4 regions of the Bradyrhizobium sp. Crot121 genome follow, and region 4 is predicted to be linked to each of the others. Evidence: riboswitches for the same ligand, from Rfam matches in the RefSeq annotation. Region 4 holds a riboswitch; each other region holds the start of a gene.
What was found. A riboswitch is a leader RNA that binds a small molecule or an ion and turns the genes downstream of it on or off. The one in region 4 is predicted to bind cobalamin.
Positions count from the first base shown of each region.

Region 1 (4,382 bases), on a different contig from region 4:
TTCTGACCGGGGTACGTGGCTTCCTGCTCAAATCGGACGCCAGGAAGCATCTCATTTCAGCAATCGAAGCTCTGCTCGACGGCCGACCTTACTTTACCAGCGTCGTGTTGGAGAAATTGCTGACCGACTACCAGCTCAACAAACAGAACAAGTCCAGTGCGCTCCTCACATCGCGGGAGCAGAACGTCGTGCAGTTGATTGCAGAGGGGCATACCAACAAGGCCATCAGTTCCATCTTGAAGCTTAGCGTGAAGACTGTCGAAACCCATCGGGCGTCCGCCATGCGCAAGCTTGGCATGTCATCCACAGCCGAGCTGGTTCGCTATGCGATTCGCAAGAAGCTGGTTGCGCCCTGAGGCGCAGACAATTCGAGCGGCAGTCGTCGCGCCGGGTTACGCAGCGAGTATTGGATCATTGGCTGGAGTTCACACGGCCCCGCCGGTGATATCGCCCGAATGCCACGCGCGGATTGACGGCGCATATGGCCCCTCGCCCCGACGCCGCGGCCATACATGCCGCCCGCGTGCGGAAGGAGCAATCTCCCGGAATCCCAGTGGTTCGAGATTGCAGGCAATAGGGATAGTCCCGTGCCGTAGCGGGACCAGCTTCGGCAATCCAGATCAAGCCGGCCGCAGATAAGAGTGCCATCAGGTAGCGCATGAGATCACCTCGCTCATTGAGGATATCTCCATAGTGCCGAAGGAGGACGCGCCTGAAAATACATGATTCCCCGGGGGCGAGCTTGACAAGATTCCCTAGAGCGCGCCGATCACGATCGCGCCACCGAATTCTGAAGCCACGACGCGGGTGTCGAGAACAGGCATTACGGGTCCAGACCTTCCGTAGGATGGGTGGAGTCCCATGCTTTTCAAAGATCTCGATGGCAGCGAAGCTGTCACCAACTCGATCAGCGCAGATTCACGCCCCTCGTGCATCGCGGATTGCCTGGGCGACTTTCGTCGCCTGCGACACCCGTCCGATTCGCGCGCCCGTGACGATCTTTTTTCGGCGCGTGCTCAAGCGCGGCACCATGCCTTCGTTGGCGGTCGATCCGGCGGAGGGATAGGGAATGAAGTCCGCGGCCCGACGCAGCGCGAGAGCCTTTCGAGCCGCTTCGACATTGGCGGTGCGAGCTGCCAAATTGTGAAGACGCCTGAGCTCGCTGTTCACCCGCTTCAGTGCCGCGGCAAAGACCTGCTTGCGTTGTGATGGACGATCGGCAGTTCCGGGGAAGTTCGCGCCGCGAGGCTGGCCTTTCCCGCGCGTCTCTCGCCGCTTTTGTCGGCCGAGCGTTCGCTCCTTGTCGCGCATCTTGCGCAAGCGGGATCGCATGTCCGCAAGATCAGCCGGCTCGACGTCATAGATGGCGGGATGATGCGTGAGGCGGATCGTCTCGTATTCGTCGTGACTGAGGAGGCTGCGTTCGAGTTTGCATGGGACCGACATTTCCTGTTCCTCCGTTGAATCTGTCGATGCTCACATGAACGGTATCATCCAAGTTTAGCGACGCGTGTGGGTGGCATGTGATGCTCGCATAAGGCTGTAGGATTTGCCATCTGCCGTCCCTTCGCCTGTCAGCAACTTTCTGTGTTCGTCATTCAGGTCGCCGCTATCAGCGATCCGCAAAAATGCTGTTGGGTTCTGATCGTTATCGATTTGAGTTTTGCTCCGCCTTGTGCTTCTTTGCACGCGTCATCGGTGCCCTTTGTAGGGTGAAACGGGAACGCGGTGCGGGAATCTTCCCCAATGCCGCGGCTGCCCCCGCAACTGTAAGCGGACTATTTGCGATCCGGATGCCACTGGGCCTGCCAAGCAGGTTTGGGAAGGCGGATCGCGAGACGACCGCAAGCCAGGAGACCGGCCGTTGACGGGTATCAACTCGTTCGACGGTGGGTCGGCGGAAGGGCATTAATGAACTTGCGGCGTTTTCTTGCCGGGTGTGCGGCCGTTGCTGCGTGCGGTCACACTGGCGCCATGGCCCAATCGGGTCCCGAACAGCTTCCTGCTGTTGTCATCAATCCGGAGGTCCGGTCCAAGCCGGCCCCGAGGAATAGGCAAAGGTCTTCAACGACCCATCCTGCGCGCCCGGCGCCCGGTAACGAGGCGCCGGCCGCGACTCCCGAAGTGGTCGTGACTCCCGACCGTACACTGGAGCCGGCGAGCCGGACCGGAAGCTCGGTCAGCGTGGTCACGCACGAAATGCTCGCGACCAGCAATCCGACCTCGCTCGTCGATGCGCTGCGGACCGTGCCGGGACTCGATATCACCGAAAGCGGCGGACCAGGCGCGACGACCAATGTGCGCTTGCGCGGCGCCAATACCGGCCAGGCGCTGGTCATGATCGATGGCATCAGGGTCAACGATCCGACCGCCGCCAGCGGCGACTTCGATTTCGCGATGTTCGCCCCGGGCGCGATCCAGCGGATCGAGGTGCTGAAAGGACCGCAGAGCGCGCTCTACGGATCTGACGCGATCGGCGGCGTCGTCAACATCATCACCAAGAAGGGCACCGGTCCGGCACAACTCGACGTCAGCACCGAGGGCGGAAGCTACGGCACTCCGAGCACCAGCGCAGCGCTGACCGGAACCTCTGGGCCGTGGTCCTACGCGTTCACGGGAAGCGGGCAGCACAGCAACGGCTTTTCACGCTACGGCTATCGCATCCCCGCGCTCGAAGCCAAGTATGGCCCGCTCGAGCGCGATGGCTTCGACCGCGTCGGCGGTTCGGCACGCGTCGGCTACGATTCCGGCGAAGGCGTACGCCTGGAGACGGGCATGCTGGCCTCATTCACGCGGTCCGCCTATGATCAGGCCTCCGGAACGTTCCCGGACACGCCGTCGAGCGCGACGCGCCTGCTCGAACAGGTCTGGGGACGTGCGTCGTTCGACACGTTCGGCGGCATTCTCACCCATAGCGTGAGCGCATTTGAGACGCATATCGACCGCTCGTTCGACGACGTCACCTACAAGATCAACAAGCTGCCGCAGAACACGACATCCATCCTCTCCAATTTCGTCGGCGACAGCACGGGCCTGGAATATCAGGGCAACCTGAAGGTCGGCCCGCTGGGATCGCTCATCGTCGGATCCCGTGTGCAGCATGAAACGGCGAGCACCTCCACCACCAACCTATTGCCGATTCCTGGAGCGTCGACGCCACAGCTCGCAGGCACGCAAGACACCAATTCAGTGTTTGCGCTCTGGCAACTGCCGATCGGCGAGCGGCTCAACATCACGATGGGCGGCCGGGTTGACGACGTCGTCGATGTGGCACGGTTCGAGACATGGCGAACCACCGCGGCTTACACGATCGCCGAGACCGGCACCAAGCTGCATGCGAGCGCCGGGACAGGCGCCAAGGCCCCGACGCTCTATCAGCTCTATGCGCCGACCTATGGCAATTCCGCGCTCAGTCCCGAGGAGAGCTTCGGCTACGATGCCGGCATCGACCAAAGCCTGTTCGGAGGCCGCGTTGTGGTTTCGCTGACAGGCTTCGGCAACAGGTTCAGCAACCTGATCGACTTTGTGACCGATCCGGCGCACCCGCTCGGGCACTACGTCAACGTCTCGCGTGCCGAAACCGACGGACTGGAACTAGGGGTCAACGTCGATATCCTGCCGGGCTACCTGAAATTCAACGCCGCCTATACCTATCTGCAGGCTAAGGATCTCTCGACCGGCCTGACGCTGGCGCGCCGGCCGGAAAACCTGGCGAGATTCTCGTTCCCGATCACACCGATCGAGGGCTGGCTGATCGAGCCACGCGTGCTCGCGGTATCCACGCGCTACAGCGGTTCAAACGAGACGCTACCACTCGCCCCTTACGTCCGCGTCGACCTCTACACCGAATACAAGATCGATGAGACCTGGAAGGTGTACTTGCGCGGCGAGAACATTTTCAATGAGCACTATCAGGAAGTGTACAACTATGGCACGACCGGACCTGCGGCTTACGCCGGGTTCAGTGCCCACTGGTGAAGCGGATGTGATGATGCGCGCGCGGGGTGCGCTATTTGACCGAACCAAGCGCGCTGGCCAGGCGATCGAGACCATCGTCCGACGCAAGGCCAAATCGCAGCCATTCGCGTGCGCCGTTAAAGCTCCGGCACCAGATGTGGCGTCGGGCCAATTCGGTGTGCAACGTCGGAGCATCGGGATGGGAGGCAAGGCGAAAGAGCGTCGTCCCTCGGACGAACTGAAGGCCCGCCGCTGTCAGGACCTGATCCAGCTTGCTCGACTGCCGAGCGAGCTTCGCACGCATCGCATCAGCCCAGGATCGATCCCGCAGAGCGGCCGTGCCCACGCAAAGCGCCGGCCCGGAGACCGACCATGGACCCAGCGCCGCGGAGATACGTTCGACGATGTCGCGTCGGCCGATCACG
Region 1 covers NZ_JCAMOR010000001.1:228,684-233,065, forward strand. The annotation lists gene AC5ZGW_RS00965 (response regulator transcription factor) at 1-356, shown strand, start outside; gene AC5ZGW_RS00970 (DUF3551 domain-containing protein) at 412-660, opposite strand; gene AC5ZGW_RS00975 (hypothetical protein) at 919-1,446, opposite strand; cobalamin riboswitch at 1,680-1,880, shown strand; gene AC5ZGW_RS00980 (TonB-dependent receptor plug domain-containing protein) at 2,131-3,978, shown strand; gene cobD (threonine-phosphate decarboxylase CobD) at 4,010-4,382, opposite strand, start outside.
Region 1: it holds a riboswitch for cobalamin, as region 4 does, so the genes downstream of both, AC5ZGW_RS00980 (TonB-dependent receptor plug domain-containing protein) here and AC5ZGW_RS24445 (TonB-dependent receptor) in region 4, are expected to answer to the same signal.

Region 2 (4,382 bases), on a different contig from region 4:
GGGGCGGGATAACCTGAACAATACACTTTCGTTCCAGTCCAGCATTTGTCACCGTCCCCTTTTGAATCACTCCTCACGTATGTCATTCCCAGATCGGTGCAGTCTGCTGGCGACCCAAAGCGAAATGGGGCTGTCCCGATCCAGATTCCCCGGCTCCGCAAATGCATCCCTGGTTAGCAAGATAGCGCTTACTGCGAAGACTATCCTGAATAGGATCATAGAAGAGCCTCCCTATCTGTGACAGATGTGGAGGGGGATATCTGACCCACCGCAGAAGATATTTGAGCAACCAGAGACGCCTGTAAAGAAAGATCCGTATGTCGCACGACTCACCAGTGGTCAATCGCGCTCATTGCTTTCCTTTTGCTTCATGATTTCGCGGAGAGACTTCGGCCGCGGAGGTGACCTGTAGCGGCCCTCCCACGAGGCCGCGATCACGCCCTCGAAGGGAGCTTCCCCCGAGTGCAACTCGGCATTCCGCTATCGGTTGTGACTAGTTTAGCGTTCGCCGCGCCAGGCCCTGCCACCGAAATGCCCATGCCGATCCTCGACGAGACAACGCAGCCTGATCCGGCAGGGATGGAGGAGGTGCTAAATCGAAATGACCATCATACGCTGGATGCGAAGGACCATCACGGGTCGATGTCGCATTTGGGTCAAACTGAAGAAGAACGTGCGGTGATGGCCGAACAATTCGCAGGCGCATATTTGCTGAAGTAGAAATCCCGGCTTGGTCGGGGTGGGGTACCTGGCATTGCCGGCTACAAGGCGATCAACGCACTGGACTCTATGATCGGCCATCATACGCCGCGACACGAAGCTCTTGGTTGGGCTGCGGCGCGCGCATCGATGATGTGGCAAACTTCATTCCAGCTCGCCTGACCGCTGTTCTCTTCGTGCTGCGCGCCCCGGTCTTCGCAGGGTGGTCATGCATGATGCGCGATGCGAACCGGCGCCGCTCGATTAATGCCGGCTGGCTCGAAGCCGCCATAGCTGGAGCGCTCGGCGAGCGGCTCAGCGGTCCGCGAGCGTATCACGAGACCATCGCGGCGGGAACTCGAGGCGCTCGCGAGGGCTGAGCTCGCGATCGTGGTCAACCCGAACGATCCCGACGGAAAGCATCATGATCAGAGTGAACTTCTTTCGATCCTGCCGCGTGTCGGCCGTCTAGTGATCGACGAAAGCTTTACCGAGCTAGCCCTGGCTTATCACCTGCGCCCGATCAGTCCCTCTTCGCCGTCCTTGGTCGCCCTGATCTTTCGCGGACCATCTCCTTTTTCGCCATTTTGATGGCGTGGCGGGCGTCGGTGGAGCCCTCGGGCGCGACGATGTCCCCGTCCTCGGCGGCATCTGGTTCGGACATCATCCGGCGTGGTCCCTTTGGCTTGACAAGTTGCGGCCCAGAGCAAATGGTCGGCCCGCGTTGGTGCCTGTTCTGCGACAGGCGAAGAGGGAATGCGATAGGGCTCGAGCCAAACGGCTTGGCCTGAAAAGCAGCCGCCCCCGCGACCGTGACCGGAGAGATGCCCGAAGCCACTGATCCCCTGGGGATCGGGAAGGCGGGGATCGAAGGGAAAGACCCTGCTCCGCAAGCCGGGAGACCTGCCAGCGCAACGTTGAGACCGGCGGACGGGGTGTTCCGCGACGGGGAAAGCGAAGCCTCCTCAAGGACGGTTCGTGCACCTCATCGCTTCCCGCCGTCAATTCAGGAAGGGGCGATGATCGTCACTCTTCACGTTTGCATCACATGCCGCCCGGGCCAGACGCTCGGGGAAGGCGAGATTACGCCCGGTGCGCGCCTGCATGCCGCTATTCTCGACGCGGGCGTGCCTGACGGCGTCGTCGTTCCCGTCGAATGCCTGTCCGCCTGTAACCAGGGCTGCTCGGTCGCGCTCAGCGCGCCGGGACGGTGGTCCTATGTCTACGGTCGCTTGTCCGATGGCAACGCGCACGACGTGATTGCCGGCGCGTCAGCTTACGCGGCGGCACCCGATGGCATCGTGCCATGGCGCAGCCGGCCGGAGATCTTCCGCAAACAATCGCTCGCTCGCATTCCACCTATCGCCGCCCTGCCAGAAGCCGCGGAATGAACACGCTCGCAAAAGTCCCTGTCACGGTCGTCACTGGCTTGGCATCACTCTGGAAGACGCGCCGAAATTCGATCGCGGCTGCGCCGCGCGAGGCGTCATGAGTACGGTCGCTATCAAGGGCTGGTGCCCTGGCGCGTTGCGGCCGATGCAGTCAGGCGACGGGCTCGTGGTCCGCGTGCGCCCCTATGGCGGAAGGCTCGATGCGGCACAGGCGGCAGGGCTGGCTGATCTGGCAGAGTGTTACGGCAACGGCTTGATCGACTTGACCAGCCGGGCCAACTTCCAGATCAGAGGCGTGAGTGATCAGGGACACTTGTCTCTGCTCGACGGTCTCGCCCAATTGAAGCTGCTTGACCATGATCCGGAGGCCGAGTCGCATCGCAACATCCTGGTGACACCGTTCTGGGGCATAGGCGATGACACGCGTTCGCTCGCAGCCGAACTGGAGCAGGCCCTTGCCGGCAGTGGGCTAGCTCTTCCGACCAAATTTGGCTTCGCTGTCGATGACGGCAAGGAACGGGTGCTTGCTGGCGCATCCGCGGACATTCGGATCGAGCGTGGCCGCGCGGGCGGCCTTTTGGTGCGCGCCGATGGCGCTGAGTTTGGTCGCTCCGTTACGCGCGGCGACGCTGTGAGCGTTGCAGTCGCGCTTGCCGAATGGTTCATTACCTCAGGCGGCACCAGCGGCAGGCGAGGGCGCATGGCCGCCCACATCATGGCCGGCGCGAGATTGCCGGATGCACTGCTCGGTAGGACCGAGCCCGCACCGACGATCGCTGTGCCTCGTCCCGGTCTTTGTCCGCTGGGTGCGATGGTCGGCGTCGCATTCGGGCAACTGCCCCATTCGGCGCTTCGGCTTATTGCCGCAGATGCGCAAGGGTTGCGTATGACACCGTGGCGGATGATTCTTGCTGAGGGAGCACGCACGATGCCGCGCGGTGCGGACCTCATCACCGAGGCCGATGACCCAGCGCTTCGCGTCATCGCTTGCAGCGGCGCGCCGCGCTGCCGCGAGGCTCTTGCCGATACCCGCACGCTGGCTGCCGCGCTTGCGCCGCACATCGCCGCGGACGCGCGCCTCCACGTTTCGGGCTGCGCCAAGGGCTGCGCGCATTCCGGGGCGACCGCGATCACGCTGGTTGCGACCAGCGCCGGATTCGATCTCATCCGCGACGGCTCGCCGCGCGCCGCGCCAGTTATGCGTGGCTTGAGCCACGGCGTCATCATCGAAAATCCCTCCATGCTGGCGGGAGGACGCTGATGCCGCACATTTATGAAACCGACGGTGCAGCGATCTATCGACAGTCCTTTGCCACCATCCGCGCCGAGGCGGACTTGACGCGCTTCACGCCCGATGAAGAACAGGTGGTCGTGCGCATGATCCATGCCGCCGGCATGGTAGGGCTCGAGGCCCATATCCGTTTCACGCCCGGCATGGTGGCGGCGGCGCGGGATGCGCTGCAGGCCGGCGCGCCCGTACTTTGCGACACGCGTATGGTGTCCGAGGGGATTACACGCGCGCGGTTGCCGGCGGTCAATGCCATCGTCTGCACGCTCGGCGACCCCGCCGTTCACGTACTGGCACAATCCATGCGCGATACCCGTTCGGCCGCGGCACTGGAACTGTGGCGACCGCACCTCGATGGCGCCCTTGTCGCGATCGGCAACGCGCCCACCGCGCTGTTTCACCTCCTCAACATGCTGGAGGATCGCGATTGCCCGAGGCCGGCTGCAATCATTGGCTGTCCGGTCGGCTTCGTCGGCGCGGCTGAATCCAAGGCCGCGCTGATGGCCGATCCGCCGGCGCCCGCCCTGACAATTGAAGGACGCCTCGGCGGCTCGGCGATCACCGTCGCCGCCGTGAACGCGCTCGCGAGCCGGAGCGAATAGCGATGGGGCGCATCATTTGCTGCGGCCTCGGGCCAGGCAATCCGGACTTGATGAGCGTGCGCGCGGACCGCGAGGTGCGCGCAGCCAGGCACGTCGCCTATTTCCGCAAGAAAGGGCGTCCCGGTCAGGCCCGCCGCATTGTCGAAGGCATGCTGGCCGCCAATGTCTCCGAATATCCGATGGAATATCCGGTCACCACCGAGCTCTCCTTCGACAGTCCGGATTACCTTCGCGTGCTCGCCGGCTTCTATGAAGAATGGGCGGAGCGTCTGGCGCGGCTTGCGCTCGCGGTCGATGTCGTCGTGCTCTGCGAAGGCGATCCCTACTTCTATGGCTCCTTCATGCATTTGCACGCGGGCCTGCGAGGCCGCGTCGAGATCGAGGTGATCGCGGGCATTCCGG
Region 2 covers NZ_JCAMOR010000114.1:11,629-16,010, reverse strand. The annotation lists gene AC5ZGW_RS42355 (hypothetical protein) at 538-720, shown strand; partial or broken gene AC5ZGW_RS42350 (CobD/CbiB family cobalamin biosynthesis protein) at 742-1,037, shown strand; gene AC5ZGW_RS42345 (hypothetical protein) at 1,090-1,290, shown strand; cobalamin riboswitch at 1,408-1,624, shown strand; gene AC5ZGW_RS42340 (DUF1636 family protein) at 1,719-2,090, shown strand; gene cobG (precorrin-3B synthase) at 2,188-3,351, shown strand; gene AC5ZGW_RS42330 (precorrin-8X methylmutase) at 3,351-3,980, shown strand; gene AC5ZGW_RS42325 (precorrin-2 C(20)-methyltransferase) at 3,983-4,382, shown strand, end outside.
Region 2: it holds a riboswitch for cobalamin, as region 4 does, so the genes downstream of both, AC5ZGW_RS42340 (DUF1636 family protein) here and AC5ZGW_RS24445 (TonB-dependent receptor) in region 4, are expected to answer to the same signal.

Region 3 (4,382 bases), on a different contig from region 4:
TGCTGGTATCGGCGAAGGCGACAGCCGCGTCGGACGCAAGCGGGATCCGCAGCACGTGCAGCGCATCCTGCAATCCCATCAACCCGAGGCCGACCGGCCGATGCCGCAGGTTCGAGCGCCGCGCCTCGGGAATGGTGTAGAAATTGATGTCGATGACATTGTCGAGCATCCGCATCGCGGTCGCGACCGTCCGCTTCAGCCTGGCCGTATCGAGCCCGCGCTCGCCGACGTGATTGAGCAGGTTGATCGAGCCGAGATTGCAGACCGCAGTCTCCTCATCCGAAGTGTTGAGCGTGATCTCGGTGCAGAGATTGGAGGAATGGATCACGCCGGCGTGGCGCTGCGGCGAACGCAAATTGCAGGGGTCCTTGAAGGTGATCCAGGGATGTCCGGTCTCGAACAGCATGGTCAGCATCTTGCGCCAGAGATCGACGGCACGGATCTTCTTGGATACCCGCATCTCGGCGCGCGCGGCCTTGTCTTCGTAGAAAGCGTAACGCTCGGCAAAGGCCTTGCCGTAGAGATCGTGCAGATCGGGCGTCTCGTCCGGCGAGAACAGCGTCCATTCGCCGTCGGCCTCGACGCGCTGCATGAAGAGATCAGGCACCCAGTTGGCGGTATTCATGTCGTGGGTGCGGCGGCGGTCGTCGCCGGTGTTCTTGCGCAGGTCGAGGAATTCTTCGACGTCGATATGCCAGGTCTCGATATAGGCACAGACCGCGCCCTTGCGTTTTCCGCCCTGGTTGACGGCAATCGCGGTGTCGTTGGCGACTTTAAGGAACGGCACGACGCCCTGGCTCTCGCCATTGGTGCCCTTGATATGGGCGCCCAGCCCGCGCACCCGCGTCCAGTCATTGCCGAGGCCGCCGGAATACTTGGCGAGCAGCGCATTGTCCTTGATCGACTTGAAGATGCCGTCGAGATCGTCAGGAACGGTGGTGAGGAAGCAGGACGACAATTGCGGCCGCAGCGTGCCGGAATTGAAGAGCGTCGGCGTCGACGCCATGAAGTCGAAGGAGGACAGGAGATTGTAGAACTCGATCGCGCGCGCCTCCCGATCGATCTCGCGCAGTGCAAGCCCCATGGCGACGCGCATGAAGAACGCTTGCGGCAATTCAATCCGGTGGCCGCGGACATGCAGGAAATAGCGATCATAAAGCGTCTGCAGCCCTAAGAACTGGAACGCAAGATCGCGCTCCGGCTTCAGTGCCGCGGCCAGCTTGTTCAGGTCGAAGCGGCCGAGTTCGGGATCGAGCAATTCGGCCCTGATGCCGGTCTTGATACAGGCCGGAAAATATTCGCCATAGCGCACCGCCATGTCCGCCTGCGACGCTGTCGTTGGCGCGCCCTGCACGAAGGACAGCACTTCAGTGCGGAGCTTGTCGAGCAAGAGGCGCGCGCTGACATAGGCGTAGTTCGGCTCCTGCTCGACCAGCGTACGCGCTGCCATCACGCTGGCGAGCGCGAGTTCCTCCTGGCTGATGCCGTCATAGAGATTGCGCTGGATTTCCGCGACGACAGGCGCAGCGTCGACACCGTCGAGCCCGGCGCAGGCCTCGCCGACGATCATCGCCAGCCGCGCATGGTCGAGCGGCACCTTGCTGCCGTCCGCGAGCGTGACGTGGACGATTGGCCCGCTCGATGCCGTTGCGGATTTAGTTGCCTGCTGTTCGGCGCGCTGCCGCGCCCGCTCCTCGCGATAGAGCACATAGGCGCGCGCCACCTTGTGATGGCCGCTGCGCATCAATGCCAGTTCAACCTGGTCCTGGATGTCCTCGATATGAAAGGTGCGGCCTTCGCTCATCCGGCGCGACAGCGCGCCGACGACTTCGGCGGTCAATTCCTCGACCGCTTCGTGCACGCGGCGCGACGCAGCCGCCGTATTCCCCTCGACCGCAAGGAAGGCCTTGGTCATCGCCACCGAGATCTTCCCGGCATCGAATTGCGACACCGTGCCATTGCGGCGGATCACCTGCATCGGCAGCCGTGCTTCCGGCGCCGCGATTGATTCGGGGCGCAGGTGGATGAGAGGTGACGCGGTGGTTTCGCGATCGAGAGAGAGTGACATCTTGCAGACCCCGTGATGTTGCTGGGGCCGGATGCCAGAGGCGACGCTGCGTGATGATGCCGGCGGCGTACCGGCATGAGCCTGCAAGCGGCCGCCGGGACACCCCGCCCGTGGACGTTATTTGCTGTCACGGCAGGTCTCCTGGCTCGCAGGTCGGCGTCACTCCCCGTCTTCCCAATGCGATGCCGCATCAGTGACGTCTAAAATCGGGAGCAACTCACTGCTTACAGTTGCGGGGGCAGCGCTGGATTCTCGCGAGAAACGCGCGATCACCAGCTTCCCTCTTAGCCACCATTCCTTGCGTCATGATGGACCGTGACAGCTACATCTGGTGCGATTTGGAGAATGCTGTCAATGGCACGTATGGGCGAAGCGCAAAAATTCCGGTCCATGCCGTTGGCGCTGTGAACAACCGGCTCCACGCGCACGTGATGTCAGCCGAGTTGACGTTCGCGCGATCTTGCCGGTAAGTGAACGCGTCGTGGTTCTTCGGAGAGATCTTTTCCGGAGCTAAGAGGGAAGCCGGTGTAAAGCCGGAGCTGCCCCCGCAACTGTAAGCGGCGAGCCGCGGTCCACAATTGCCACTGAAGCCTGCAAAGCTTCGGGAAGGCCGGACCACAGCAACGACCCGCGAGCCAGGAGACCTGCCTCGACAACATACACGTCCTCGGGCGGGGTGTCCCGGTGGTGCGGTTGCGATTCCGTGCGCACCTCGCGCAGGGAATCCAGACGTGTCACTACGGCCTTTGCCCCCAACTCATGGGGTTAAGCCAATGTCTTCCACTTCACTTGTTGTTGCGTCCCTCGGCACGCCGCGGATCGGTCCGCGGCGTGAACTGAAATTCGCGCTGGAACGCTTCTGGTCCGGCGCATCAGACGAAAAGACGCTGATCGAAACCGGCGTCGGGCTGCGCGCGGCCAATTGGGCGCGGCAAAAGAAACTCGGTATCACCGTGATCCCGTCGAACGATTTCTCGTTCTACGATCAGGTGCTCGACACCTGCGCAATGGTCGGCGCTATCCCAGAAAGCTATGGCTGGACCGGCGGCGCGGTGCCGCTTGCGACCTACTTCGCGATGGCGCGTGGCGCCAAGGCCGACGCGCATGACGAGGCCTGCGGACATGCCCATCACGCACATGGCGTGGCGGCGCTCGAAATGACGAAATGGTTCGACACCAACTATCACTACATGGTGCCGGAGCTTCGCAAGAACCAGTATTTTGCACTCTCATCACGCAAGCCGATCGAAGAGTATGAGGAGGCGAAGGCGCTGGGTTATCAGACCCGCCCCGTGCTGGTCGGCCCAGTCACGTTCCTGAAACTGGCCAAGTCCAAGGAACCGCATTTCGCCACGCTGTCGCTGCTCGACAGGCTCCTGCCGGTCTATATCGAACTATTGCGCGAACTCGCTGCCCGCGGTGCGGAATGGGTACAGATCGACGAGCCCTGTCTCGTGCTTGATCTGGACGCCGCCGCTCAGCAAGCCCTACGGCGCGCCTATTCCGAAATCGCCAAAGCGGTGCCGGACATCAGGATCATGCTGGCGACCTATTTCGGCGGGCTCGGCGGCAATCGTGCGGTCGCGTTTGATCTTCCGGTCGCCGGCCTGCATCTCGATCTCGTGCGCGCGCCCCAGCAGCTCGGCGATCTCATCGACGTTCCGAAAGAACGGGTGCTGTCGCTCGGCGTGATCGACGGCCGCAACGTCTGGCGCGCAGATCTGAGCCGGATCCTCGATCAGCTTGGGCCCGTCGTCGCAAAGCTCGGCAAGGAGCGCATTCAGATCGCGCCATCCTGCTCGCTGCTTCATGTACCCATCGATCTCGCCCTGGAAACCAAGCTCGATCCCGAGGTGAAGACCTGGCTTTCATTCTCGGTGCAGAAGCTCGAAGAGCTTGCCGCGCTGGGCGCGGCGCTTGGAAGTGGCCGGGCCCCTGCGTCCGAAGCGATCCGAGCGTCCGATGCCGCCGCGGCCGCGCGCAAGACCTCACCGCGGATTCACGATGCCAAGGTTGCCCAGCGTCTCGCCGCCATCGATGGCGGCATGCGCCATCGTGCCAGCCGGTTCGCCGAGCGTGCCGAGGTGCAGCGCGAGCGGTTCAATCTGCCACGCTTCCCGACCACGACCATCGGCTCCTTCCCGCAGACAACTGATGTCAGAAACGCACGCGCCGCACATGCCAATGGTGCACTCAGCGATACCGCATACAAGACCTATCTGCAGCATCAGACTGCGCGCGCCATCCGTTGGCAGGAGAATATCGGGCTCGACGTCCTGGTCCATGGCGAGTTCGAGCGCAACGACATGGTGCA
Region 3 covers NZ_JCAMOR010000044.1:14,175-18,556, reverse strand. The annotation lists gene AC5ZGW_RS29745 (ribonucleoside-diphosphate reductase subunit alpha) at 1-2,068, opposite strand, end outside; cobalamin riboswitch at 2,183-2,401, opposite strand; cobalamin riboswitch at 2,534-2,734, shown strand; partial or broken gene metE (5-methyltetrahydropteroyltriglutamate--homocysteine S-methyltransferase) at 2,842-4,382, shown strand, end outside.
Region 3: it holds a riboswitch for cobalamin, as region 4 does, so the genes downstream of both, AC5ZGW_RS29745 (ribonucleoside-diphosphate reductase subunit alpha) here and AC5ZGW_RS24445 (TonB-dependent receptor) in region 4, are expected to answer to the same signal.

Region 4 (4,382 bases):
GCCAGCGGCAGCACGCGATAGTGCTTGCCGGTCGCGGCCTGGCGCGCTCGGGCGATCGCGGCATCTAATCTTGCAATCGCGACCTTCGCGCGGTCCGGATGCTGCACGATCTCGCCCATCTCGCGGATCTGGTCCTTCACCTCGTCCAGCGTGCGCGGCACGCTGAACTCGACGAGATGGAGGCCGTTTGCCTTCAGAAGCTCGCGCGTTGCGCGCTTGTCGAACAGGCTGGCGACGACGATGTCGGGCTTGAGCACCAGCACGTCCTCCGCGCCGCCGGAAAGGATCGGGAAACGGCGCGCCTGATCGGCGGCAAAGGATTGCCAGGCGTCGCGGGAGTAGCGGCTGAGGCCCAGGATCTGCTGGGGATCGGCGAGCGAGAGCAGCAATTGATCGCTGCAGACATTCATCGAGACGATCCGCGGCGGGCTCGCCGCATGCGCGACAGTGGTGGACAAGACGAGCGCTGCAAGGCATGCCGCGAGCCGGCCCATCAGATCTCCGCCCAGGGCACGATCACCGTCTCGCGCTGATGCTCGGCGCGGAAGGCGCTGACGCGGAACACATCGGCCATGACCGTTTCCGAGAGCGCATCCGCCGGCGCGCCCTGCGATGCGAGGCGGCCCTGCGCCAGCACCAGCGCATGGTCGGCAAAGCGCGCGGCAAGGCCAAGGTCGTGCGTCACCACGATCACCAGCACGCCCTGATCGGCTGCGGCACGCAAACCCTTCATGACGTCGATCTGGTGGCGCGGATCGAGCGAGGCGGTCGGCTCGTCCGCCAGGATGATCGGCGCCTCCACCGCGAACACGCGCGCCAGCGCAACGCGGCTGCGCTCGCCGCCGGAAAGCTCGGTGACACGCCGCTTCGCGAACTCCATGACATCGGCCGCCTGCATCGCCCGCACCACCGCCTCAGTGTCGCGCGGGGACAGCCGCGCCGGATCGGTCGCGCCATGCGGATAGCGGCCGAGCGCGACGATGTCGCGCGCCGGCAGCGGCCAATGCACCATGTGCCCTTGCGGAAGATAGCCGAAGCGCTTGGCCCGTTCGCGCAGCGGCAGCGCGGCAAGCGCCTCGCCTCCCACCTTGATGACGCCGTCGGAGGGAATGAGGCCGGCGAGCGCGCGCAGCAGCGTGGTTTTGCCGGCGCCGTTCGGACCGACCAGCGCGACGAGATGACCGGAGGCGAGTTGCAGCGACACATCGTTGAGCACGCGGCGGCCGGCGAGCACGACGTTGAGGTGTTCTACAACAAGCGCCGTCATGCGACGCCTCCGCCGAGCGCGCGACGCTCGCGCATGATGAGATAGAGGAAGAACGGCACGCCGATGATCGAGGTCAACACGCCCACCTTGATGTCCGACGTCGACGGGATGATGCGCACCGCGATGTCGGCCGCGAGCAACAGCGCCGAGCCGGCAAGCGCGCTCGGCACCAACAGCCGCGCCGGATCGTGGCCGATGACGGGCCGCATCAGATGCGGCGCGACCAGGCCGATGAAGCCGATGGTGCCGGTGACCGCCACCGCGCCACCGACGCCGAGCGCAACGCCTGCGATCACGAACAGGCGCAGGCGGCCGACATCGACGCCGAGGCTTTGCGCGGTCTCTTCGCCGAGCGTGAGCGCGCGGAAGGCGCTGGCTTGCGACAGCAGGATGGCCGCGCCGGCGACGATGAACGGCAGCGCCAGCGCGACATGCTGGAAGCTGCGGTCCTCCAGCGAGCCGAGCAGCCAGAACGCGATCTCGAGCGCCAGGAACGGATTGCTCGCGAGGTTCATCACCAGCGCCGTCGCAGCGCCCGCAAGGCTCGAGATCGCAAGCCCGGCGAGGATCAGGATCAAGAGGCCCGCATTGCGGCCTGCGATCGCGAGCAGCACGAAGACCGAGCCGAATGCGGCGATGATGGCGGCGACCGGCAGCGCATAGGAGCGGACGTCAGCCAACCCCAGCGCGATCACCAGCACCGCACCGAACGCCGCCGATTGCGGCGCGCCGAACAGCGAGGGCGAGGCTAAGGGATTGCGCAACAGGCCTTGCAGCGCCGCGCCTGACAGACCGAGGATGGCGCCGATCGCAAACGCCAGGATGGTGCGCGGCAGGCGAATCTCGCGCACGATCACCTGCGTGACATCGCTGCCGCCACCGAACAGCGCCTCGATCACCGTCAGCGGCGACAGCCGCACCGGGCCGGTGCCGAGCGAGATCAGCATCAGCAAGGCAACCAACGCAATCATTGCAACGGTCGCCCCCAACCGCCGCCGCGCGGCCAGACCCGCCGCTATCGTGAAATCCTGTGCACTCATCGCGCCCTGCTTCTTGCAGCGAATTCGGTGGCAGACAAGCGACACCGGAACAAAAAAACGTATGGGAGCCAGGGAGCCGCAGTTTCGCCGGGATTGACTCACGTGCCGCCGAAATCCTAGATGGCCCCGACGGTTCCTATCGGGATCAAAAGGGAATGCGGTACCGGGAAACTTCCCGTAAAGCCGCGGCTGCCCCCGCAACTGTATGCGGTGAATCCTTCGTCATATGCCACTGGGAGTCTCGGTCCTGGGAAGGCGACGAAGGGTAACGACCCGCGAGCCAGGAGACCTGCCGTCATACGTGGTCACACGCGACGATGTCGGTCGGGGAGTACAGGCATTTGCTTCACCTGAAGCGCGAAACGCGATGGTGAGCCTTGGTTCGCTGTGACGTGCCACTGACGTCATACCGAGGTCTCGCCGATGTTCTCTGCTACCACAGCCACCAAGCAACGCCGCGCGCTGCTGCTCGCGTCGAGCATGCTGGCGCCCGCTTTGTATGTTTCCGCCGCGCAGGCGCAGGAAGCGCCCTCCGAGCAATTGCCGCCGGTCGAGGTCAGGGCGCCCGGCGACCACAACCGCACCCGTGCCAAGCCCGCTTCCGACGGCACTCCAGGTCCCCGGCGTCCCGCGCCGGGCCAGGTGCCGACCAACGCGCAGCCGGCCGGCGGCGCGGGCGCTGGCGGCGCCGCCGCTGGCGGAGCTTCATCCGGTGGCGGTGGCGGCGGCCCGCAATTTGCCGGCATTGTCGGGACGTCCTCGACCGTGATCACCGCCGACGACATCGCGCATTCGCCGACCCAGGTTCTGGCCGAGATCATCGCGCAGGCCCCCGGCGTGCAGCTTCAATCGCTCTATGGCGGCGTGAACGGCGCCAAGACCTCGGTCGACCTGCGCGGCTTCGGCGCGTTCGCCACCGCCAACACGCTGTTCCTGCTCAACGGGCGACGGCTCAACGACATCGACATGGCGCAGGTGGATCTGTCGACCATCCCACTCGATTCGATCGAGCGCGTCGAGATCACCCGCGGCAACAGCGGCGCCGTGCTCTACGGCGACAATGCGATAGGCGGCGTGATCAACATCGTCACCAAGACCGGTGTCGGCGGCCCGCCGGTCTCGATCCGCGGCGAAGCCGGCTATGGCTCCTTCAACCAGCGCATGGCCGCGATCTCGACCGCGATGAATTCGGGACCATGGTCGGCGTCGTTCTACGGCAACGGCATCAAGTCCGACGGCTACCGCGTGAACAATGCGCTCGACCAGCGCAACGGCGTCGGCAATCTCAACTACACGACGCCGGACCTGAAAGCCTTCCTGACGGTGACCGGCGACGACCAGAAGCTGGGCTTTCCCGGCGGCAGGCTGGTCGATCCTTCGATCGGCGTCAATCAGCTCGTCACCGATCGCAAGGGCGCCGCCACGCCGTTCGACTATGGCAACCAGCAGGGCGCGAGCGCGACGACGGGCTTCACCAAGACGCTCCTGAACGGTGTCGACCTGATCGTCGATGGCGGCTACCGCCAGAAGGACACGCAAGGCGCGTTCTTCGGCACCTCGCCATTCATCAGCGCGGCATCCACCTACAATGACGCCGCGTTGCAGACCTGGTCGATCACGCCGCGGCTGAGCATCAGCAATTCGATCTTCGGGATTCCCTCGTCGATCCTGACCGGCATCGACTATTACGATGCAACGTTCCACCAGCAGCGCGGCGCGTTCCGGGGCGTGCCACCGATCCATACCTACGACCTGTCGCAGCAGTCGCTCGCCGGCTATTGGCAGCACACGGTTGGCCTCTTGCCCACCACCGATTTCTCCTATGGCGCGCGGGTGCAGAACACCTGGCTCAGCGCGCGCGACCGCTACGATCCGAACGCGCCGTTCGCCTTCGACGCGCAGGCGACGCCGCTCGACCAGAGCGAGACCAATTACGCGCTGCATGTCGGCGTCGAGCATCGCTTCACCGAAATGTTCTCGGTGTTCGCCCGCGCCGCGCACGCGTTTCGCACGCCCGATGTCGACGAGCGCACGTCCACCGGACCCGCGTTCGATGCGGACTTCAACCCGTTGCC
Region 4 covers NZ_JCAMOR010000030.1:3,974-8,355, forward strand. The annotation lists gene AC5ZGW_RS24430 (ABC transporter substrate-binding protein) at 1-494, opposite strand, end outside; gene AC5ZGW_RS24435 (ABC transporter ATP-binding protein) at 494-1,267, opposite strand; gene AC5ZGW_RS24440 (FecCD family ABC transporter permease) at 1,264-2,238, opposite strand; cobalamin riboswitch at 2,421-2,618, shown strand; gene AC5ZGW_RS24445 (TonB-dependent receptor) at 2,731-4,382, shown strand, end outside.